2 regions of the Paenibacillus graminis genome follow, and region 1 is predicted to be linked to the other one. Evidence: riboswitches for the same ligand, from Rfam matches in the RefSeq annotation. Region 1 holds a riboswitch; the other holds the start of a gene.

Region 1 (4,194 bases):
GAAGCGGGTAACTTCATGAGCGTCCAGTTTGCCGCACTGTCGGAGAACGAATCGTTCGCGCGCGTGGTAGTGGCGGCTTTTGTCTCCCGGCTCGATCCAACGATGGAGGAGCTGAATGACCTGAAGACGGTTGTCTCGGAGGCAGTCACCAACTGTATTATCCACGGATATGACAGCGATCCTGAAGGCATTGTCAGCATCTCTGCCTCCATTGAGCATGAAACCGTGCAGCTCACGATTGAAGATCAGGGTAGGGGGATCGAGGATCTGGAGCTGGCCCAGCAGCCGCTCTATACCTCCAAGCCGGAGCTGGAGCGTTCGGGTATGGGCTTTACGATTATGGAAAATTTCATGGATGAATTCGAAGTCACAAGTGAACCGGGGCGCGGTACCTCCATTTCAATGAAGAAAACCATCGTCTCGAAAAAAGCTTTATACAATTAGGGGTTGGAGCCATGGATGCAGAGTCAAAAAAAGCTCCGCCGACCTATTTGGACGATGCGGAGGTCAAACGTCTGATCGCACTCAGTCAAGCCGGAGATAATCTGGCCCGCGATACGCTGGTCAACTGCAATATTCGCCTCGTCTGGTCGGTGGTGCAGCGGTTTATGAACCGCGGGTATGAGCCTGACGATTTGTTCCAGATCGGCTGTATCGGACTGCTGAAGTCCGTTGATAAATTCGACCTCAGCTATGAGGTCAAATTCTCCACCTATGCCGTGCCGATGATTATCGGCGAGATCCAGCGTTTCCTCCGGGACGACGGCACCCTCAAGGTCAGCCGTTCCCTCAAGGAAATGGCCAACAGGGTCCGCAAAATGAAGGACGAAATGTCCAAAACACTGGACCGTCTGCCGACCATCGGGGAAGTTGCGGAGGCGCTGGGGGTCACGCCCGAAGAAATCGTGTTCGCCCAGGAGGCTAATAAGCCGCCGACCTCGATCCACGAGACCGTCTTCGAGAATGACGGCGATCCGATCACGCTGATCGACCAGATCGCCGACGAGACGCAGGAGCGCTGGTTCGACAAGCTCGCGCTGAATGAAGCCATCGGGGCCTTGACTGAGCGCGAGCGCCTGATCGTCTACCTGCGCTACTACCGCGACCAGACCCAATCTGAAGTCGCCAGCCGCCTCGGCATCTCGCAGGTCCAGGTGTCGAGGCTGGAGAAGAAAATCCTCGCGAACATCCGCGAGCAGATCGCACAGTAGCACAGCAGGCTGGCAGGAGTAAGCAGGGTACAAGCGGAGGCAAGTAAGGTAAGCAGGAAATAGCATGTGGCCGGCTTTTACAAGTAAGTATGAGCAGTGAATGTGACGGGTGAAATAAATGTTTCTGTTGTCCGGAAAATTATCTATGGAGTTAGACAGTTGTAAGAATATCAGCCAACCCAGATTGAAATGATAAGAAAAAGTAGGCAGAGCAGCGATTCTCCTGTTATTGGAGGATCGCTGCTCTGCTTTTTTACGTGGTATACACCCCAGTGCCTACGTATATCCCATTCCAAAGCAACAAGGGCAGGACCAAGCAGTCATTTCATGGCTTTTGGGTCAGCCCTATGAGATGACTTTAATAATATCTGTGTTTACTCGTTTTCCAAGGATTGCGTGAATGGCAGGGTCTACAACTGTGATGTGGTACATGTCTGCAAGGTACTTCTCTGCAATCTAAGATCTTTTTCTTTTTAGAAACACAAACAACTACCGGTTCATATTTAACTTTTATAAACTTTTTAACCACTTCTTTTTCCACGAAGCATTTTTTAACAGGTGGAACACAGCAATGTCTAGATTTTTTATATCCCATTTCCAATTCCTCCCTTTTTTTAGATGCCTGATAATATACGCACATAGACAATAATCGGAATGATGTTTCTGCCTAATATGTAACGAATTGGGCAGTACTGTTACTGTTTTTGCTGAAGAGACGCTGGAGGTAAATCCTGAAATCAAAACCTGAAAAAGGGAAAAATAGAACATCTTAATTCTATAGGAATAAATTCCGATAATAAAAGTGTCCTGTACATCTAAAGTCACAATTACATAAGCATAAAGGGATAGAAAAACCGAGTTTGGAACAAAGGCAAATCCGTACGAAAGTCGGAGACGCAAAGCCACGGGCCTACTTCATCCGGAAGGGATGTCAGGGCAGCCGGGCCGCTCAAGGCACTTGGTTTTTTGGCGTGCCTACAAATAGCGCTGGGGGAGAGAAGTGAATGAGGTTCGGACAAAAAAGGAAGTTTGCGCAGGCAGTTATTACTGTTTGTGCGGCGGTGTTTTTACTTGGAGGGCTTGTCAGCAGTAGTCTGGGCGTAAGGCAAGCATCGGCTGCGGCGGCCAATCCGGGCAGAACAGACTATAGCGTGTCGGGTGATAGGCTAGTGTGGCTGGAACCGGACGCAGACGGAGTTAAGCAGGTGCACGCGCTGAATCAGCGCAATGGTGCAAATGCGGTGCTTACAGCCGGTCAGTCAACCAAGGACGCGCCGTATGTGAATGGAGCGGTTGCGGTATGGGCGGACAAGGGAAGTGAGCCGGAAGCTTCACTCCACTGGGATATCTACACTGCCGATCTGGAGACAGGCAAGCAGATGAAGCTCAACAAGCAGGCCGGCCCATACGGCAATCCGACAACGGACGGCGTAGGTGTGGTCTGGTATGAACGCAAAAATTACGGCAGCATGATCTATCATGATCTGGCAACGGGTGTTGAAGCGGATCTGGGCGAAGGACGTTTCCCGGTACTGGCCGGCGGAAATGTCGTCTACAAGAATGCCCGTGACGGGGGGCTTAGCCTGCTGGATGTGAGCAGTGGCGTAACCCGCGCACTGGTTAGTCTGGGTGGTGCGAATGCGGTGGACTGGTTTGTATTTAATGGCAGCCATGTGCTGTACAAGCAGAAAAACAGTGCCACAGGAAGCAAATATGTGCTCCTGAACATCAAAGACCTGACGGCACAACCTGTGGATCTCACCGGGATGAAAGCCGGGGGAACTGAATATGCCTTTATGTCCATAGGTGAAGATCAAGCTGTGTTCCAAGAGGAGGATAACGGCGCTGTCACCCTGAAGCAGGTGGACCTCACTACATATGCAGTAAAACCGCTGCCGATAGATGCCGGGGTGAAGCTGATCGGAATTAGCGGGAACAAGCTGCTGTACAGTAAGAAGGACGATTACATAGAATCAGTGGATTTAAAAGAAAATCCCAACCCGACTCCTGATCCGGGAACGACTCCATCGCCAGGTGAAACCCCACATCCGGGTACAGACTCTAACCCGGGTCCGGCACCGGAGGCCAAGGCCCCTGTAATTACCGGAGCTAAAGTTACTCAGGCGATCGGCAGTGCCGGCGGAACCTTGACTGCACTGAACGGCTGGGCACGGCTGGAGATTTCCGCAGGAACCTTCCCGGACAATACCACCGTAAGCCTGGCTCAGGCTGAACTGGAAACGAAGCAACTGCTGGATGCAAGCGGCAAAACTCTGCTGAAGGCCGGTTCCGCCTGGCAAGTCCAAGCGGGCGCTCCGTTCCTGATCCCGGCTAAGCTGGCAGTCCGGTATCCGCAGGAAGAGCCTTGGACGTCGAAGCGTGAGAAGCTTGGGATCTACAGCTACAATCCGGACAAAGGCATCTGGAGCTATATCGGCGGAGTGACTGCGGCGGAAGACGGTTTTGTTCAGGCTAAGATATCAGCCTCAGGACTGTACGCGGTCATGCTGCGCGAGGCACAATTCACAGATATATCAGGCCACTGGGCCCAGCAAGCCGTTGAGGTGCTGGCAGCAAGAGGCATCGTGAACGGGATGAACGGAACCGTGTATGCGCCAAAAGCCATCCTGACCCGGGCTGAATTCACCAAGCTGCTGACAGCAGCTCTTGGGCTGCAGCCGGTGCGGACGGATAAGCCAACCTTCCGTGATGTTTCCGCTGCGAACTGGTCCTGCCCGTATGTAGAAGCGGCAGCGGCGGCAGGAATTGTAACCGGGGACGCAGGGCTTTTCCATGGCAATGATCCGCTGACCCGCGAACAGATGATGGTGATGCTGATGCGGGCGGTTGACAGCACTGCTATTGGCAATCCGGCATCTGCTGCGGATTCGGTCAAGCTTCAGGCTGTACTTTCCGGATTCAAGGACAACGGTAGCATTAGCCGATGGGCACGGGAATCCGTAGCGGCGGCGGTTGACAAGAA
Region 2 (4,194 bases), 3.5 Mb from region 1:
CGGCTCCTGTTTCCCGAAAGACACTAATGCGCTGATTCAAATTGCAGGTAATGTGGACTACGAGTTCAAGCTGCTGAAATCGGTGGTTGAGGTGAACAAAGACCAGCGCTTTATGATCATCTCGAAGCTGCATGAGTCGCTTGGCAATCTGCGCGGTGCAGTAATCGGCATCTGGGGCCTGGCCTTTAAGCCAAACACCGACGATGTCCGGGAAGCCCCGGCCCGGGAAATTGTTGAGAGCCTGGTGGCCGAAGGCGCTACAGTGAAGCTGTATGATCCGATTGCTGTTGAGAACTTCAGACAGCAATATGATCATCCGCAGCTGCGCTGGTGCGGCCTGCCGGAAGAAGCGGCGGAAGGCAGCGATGCGGTCTGCCTGCTGACCGACTGGAGCGTGTTCAAGGACATCGATCTGCACAAGCTTGCGGAGAGCATGCGCCGCCAGGTGCTGATCGACGGACGCAACGTCTACTCCAAAGAGCAGATCGAGGGAACAGGCTTTGAGTACCATTCTGTCGGACGTCCGCAAATGGGGGGCCTCAGCGGCTACTCCCCCAGCGTAGCCGGGGCGATCTAAGTTTTAACTGCCGCCAAACAAGTGGCAATGCCGGAACTTTGGCAGGGAGCTTCGCCTGCCGGGTGAAGCAGCTTGGGCGAACTAATTCCATTGGCTCGTTTTCCAGTGGAAATGCTGCAGGGAAAGCTGTTAAGGGAGGAACGGAGAGGAATTTTGGAACTGTAGGAGCGAATGCGTCCGCCTTTGTCTGTGGATTTCCACCGCGAACAGCGGTAACAATCAAGAAATCTGCAGACAACAGCGGCCGGAAGTCCAAACATTCCTTGCAGAGACTCCCGTAACAGCCGATCTGAAGTATTGTCACGCAACATAATGCGTCAGTGACATTCCTGCCTTTCATGCGAAAGCCACCCGGCAGCAGCTCACAATAACAATCCGATATTTACGCGACAACACATAAATAGGAGGGTTCACTTATGAAACTGGTACTTCTATCTGGCGGTTCTGGTAAACGGCTCTGGCCTTTGTCCAACGATTCTCGTTCCAAGCAATTTCTGAAAGTGCTGCAAAGCCCGGCAGGTGAACCGGAATCTATGGTACAGCGGGTATGGAGACAATTGCAGGAGACAGGGATGGCGGACTCGTCTTATTTGGCTACCGGCCGCAGCCAAGTCGAAATGATTCAGAGCCAGCTCGGCGCAGAGGTGCCAATCATTGTGGAGCCGGAGCGCCGCGATACCTTCCCGGCCATTGCTCTGACTGCAGCTTACCTGTATTCAATGGCAGGGGTGTCTCCAAGTGAGACCGTGGCTATTCTCCCCGTCGATCCGTATGTGGAGGCTTCATTTTTTGAAACCGTCGTCCAGCTTGAGGCAACGATGCAGGAAAGCGGCGCAAATCTGGCGCTGATGGGCGTGGTCCCTGAGCTTGCATCCGAGAAATACGGCTATATTATTCCTACCAGCGATGAGGCGGCGGCAAGCGGCTATATGCAGGTGAGCCACTTCCAGGAGAAGCCCGACCGCGTACAGGCCGAAGAGCTGATCAGCCGGGGGGCACTGTGGAACTGCGGAGTATTCGCTTTCCGCCTGGGCTATCTGCTGGATATTTTGCAGCGCAAAGGTCTGCCTTTGAACTATGAGGAACTGCAAAAGCAGTATAAACTGCTGTCGTCCATCAGCTTTGACTACGAAGTGGTGGAAAAAGAAGAGAATATCGTCGTTCAGCCTTATGCCGGGTTCTGGAAGGATCTGGGTACCTGGAATACCCTCACCGAGGAAATGAGCAGCAATCATGTGGGGAAAGGCTTCGTGACCGATGATTCCGAAGGGACTTGCCTAATCAATGAGCTGGATATTCCGATCACAGTAATCGGAGCGAAGGACCTGATTATCGCAGCCAGCCCGGACGGCATTCTGGTGACCCACAAAACGGAAAGCCCGCGCATCAAGGAAGTGCTGAAGTCTTTTGAACAACGACCGATGTACGAGGAGCGCCGCTGGGGCCACTATAAGGTCATTGATTATGTGAAGTACGATGAGGGCAATGAAGTGCTGACCAAGCGGATTTTCATCGCAGAAGGTAAAAATATCAGCTATCAGCTGCATCACAAGCGCAGTGAAATCTGGACGATCGTCAGCGGCGAGGCAAGCATTGTGCTGAATGAGAAGATGCATAATGTGAAAGCAGGGGATGTAGTCCGCATACCGGAAGGGACAAAACATGCCATTCTGGCGCTGACAGATGTGGAGTTCATTGAAGTGCAGACCGGCTCGGAACTGGTAGAAGAAGACAATATCCGCATTACGCTGGAGTGGGAAGATATCGCTCTGCAGCAGTTTATTTCGTAAAAAAATGCGCTGATGGCGCTGTCGAATCCGATGAAATTATCCCGGTTCATGTCGATTTAAGGGTTTGGAGATAGGGCTAAATAATCTATTTACCCAAATGTTACAATTCCAAAACAGGTATTAAGAACCATTTATTAAGGAAAGTTCATTAATGCTCTAAACTAAAAATTTAATAGAGACGATACTTACGGTAAGAGGGATAAATCCTTCCAAAACGACAAAGGCAAACCTAATCGAAAGATAGGGACGCAAAGCTATAGGGCCTTCGAAAGAGTGGCAGCCTGGCTACCGAAAGGAAGATGAATTTTGACAACTTACCGTAAGTCGCGTCTGGTGTCCATCATGTTAACTATTGCCCTGTTTCTGACTGCAGTGCCGCTTGGCCTGGGGGGCGCGCCATCGAAGGCAGCTGCTGCCTCGGATTCTCCAGCTCCGGTTAATCCCAATGCTTCAACTGCTGCCGTCAAGCTGCTTGACGAATTAAACGCTATTTCAGGAAAAGGCATTATCACTGGCCAGCATGACTATCTGGAGAGCCCAGATGAATTCAGCAACAAACTGAAGGGGACGAGCGGAAAGTACGCGGCCCTTCACGGCTACGAGCTTGGCTTAATCAGCGGCCAGTCGGAAAGCACTGGAGCAGCGCAGCGCAGAAATGTAGTGTACAGCGCAATCAACTGGTACAAAAATGGCGGTATCGTCGCTATGACCTTCCATGAGCAGCTGCCCGGCACTTCGTATCAATGGGCGAATGTGCAGAAGACGCTTAGCCAAGCGGACTTCAATAAGTATGTAACACCGGGAACGGCTCAATACAACAGCCTGATCGCCGATCTGGACAAAGTGGCCGTTTCGCTTAAGACCTTGCGGGACGCTGGCGTCCCGGTCCTATGGAGACCTTACCATGAAATGAACGGCAACTGGTTCTGGTGGGGCAAGAAAAATAATTTTGCGGAACTTTGGAATATTATGTATGACCGTTTCGTAAACGTTCATCAATTAAACAACCTGCTGTGGGTGTGGAACCCCAATGCTCCAAATGCCTCATCCGATCCTTATGAACTAACCTATCCGGGGGCGGATAAGGTAGACGTTCTCGCAGCAGATATATATAACAATGATTATATGAACAAATATCATGACAGCCTGCTGAGCCTCGCGGACGGCAAACCCATTGCCATTGGTGAAAATGGCGAAATGCCAAGCACAGCCAAGCTGCAGCTCTCCCAGAGACAATGGGTCTATATGATGAACTGGGGAAAAATGCTCTATGAGAACAACAGCACCACCACCATCAAAAACTTTATGAATGACGACTACACGGTAACACTGGATCAATACAAAGCTGGGCTGGATGTACCTGCGGCTCCACCTACTCCGGCGGCTACGCCAACCCCAGTGCCGACGGCTACACCGACACCGGTGCCAACGGCCACGCCAACACAGGTACCAACGGCCACGCCAACACCGGTACCAACGGCCACGCCGACACCGGTACCAACGGTTAAGCCTACGGCCACACCGGTACTATCTCCAGATAATGGTACGGTGGTTTCTCCCGCTCTAAATGGTCTTCAGGGAGAATATTTCAAGAATATGACGCTTTCGGGTACACCTGTACTCGTGCGTAACGACGCAGTAGTCAATTTTAACTGGCGGCAGGCTGCACCGGATAGCTCGCTTGGGGTGGATTCGTTCTCGATCCGCTGGACCGGGCTGATCAAACCGTCTTACAGCGAGACTTACACGATTTCCACGACTTCAGACGATGGTATCCGTGTCTGGATTGACGGTACAGCCGTGATCAGCAGCTGGACCAAGCAGAGC

What was found. A riboswitch is a leader RNA that binds a small molecule or an ion and turns the genes downstream of it on or off. The one in region 1 is predicted to bind cyclic di-GMP.
Region 2: it holds a riboswitch for cyclic di-GMP, as region 1 does, so the genes downstream of both, PGRAT_RS05380 (PA14 domain-containing protein) here and PGRAT_RS20435 (S-layer homology domain-containing protein) in region 1, are expected to answer to the same signal.

What each region holds. Positions count from the first base shown of each region.
Region 1 covers NZ_CP009287.1:4,757,913-4,762,106, reverse strand. Annotated here, with positions in the region: gene spoIIAB (anti-sigma F factor) at 1-444, shown strand, start outside; gene sigF (RNA polymerase sporulation sigma factor SigF) at 456-1,211, shown strand; cyclic di-GMP riboswitch class I at 2,072-2,164, shown strand; gene PGRAT_RS20435 (S-layer homology domain-containing protein) at 2,216-4,194, shown strand, end outside.
Region 2 covers NZ_CP009287.1:1,262,398-1,266,591, forward strand. Annotated here, with positions in the region: gene PGRAT_RS05370 (UDP-glucose dehydrogenase family protein) at 1-577, shown strand, start outside; gene PGRAT_RS05375 (sugar phosphate nucleotidyltransferase) at 994-2,367, shown strand; cyclic di-GMP riboswitch class I at 2,580-2,660, shown strand; gene PGRAT_RS05380 (PA14 domain-containing protein) at 2,674-4,194, shown strand, end outside.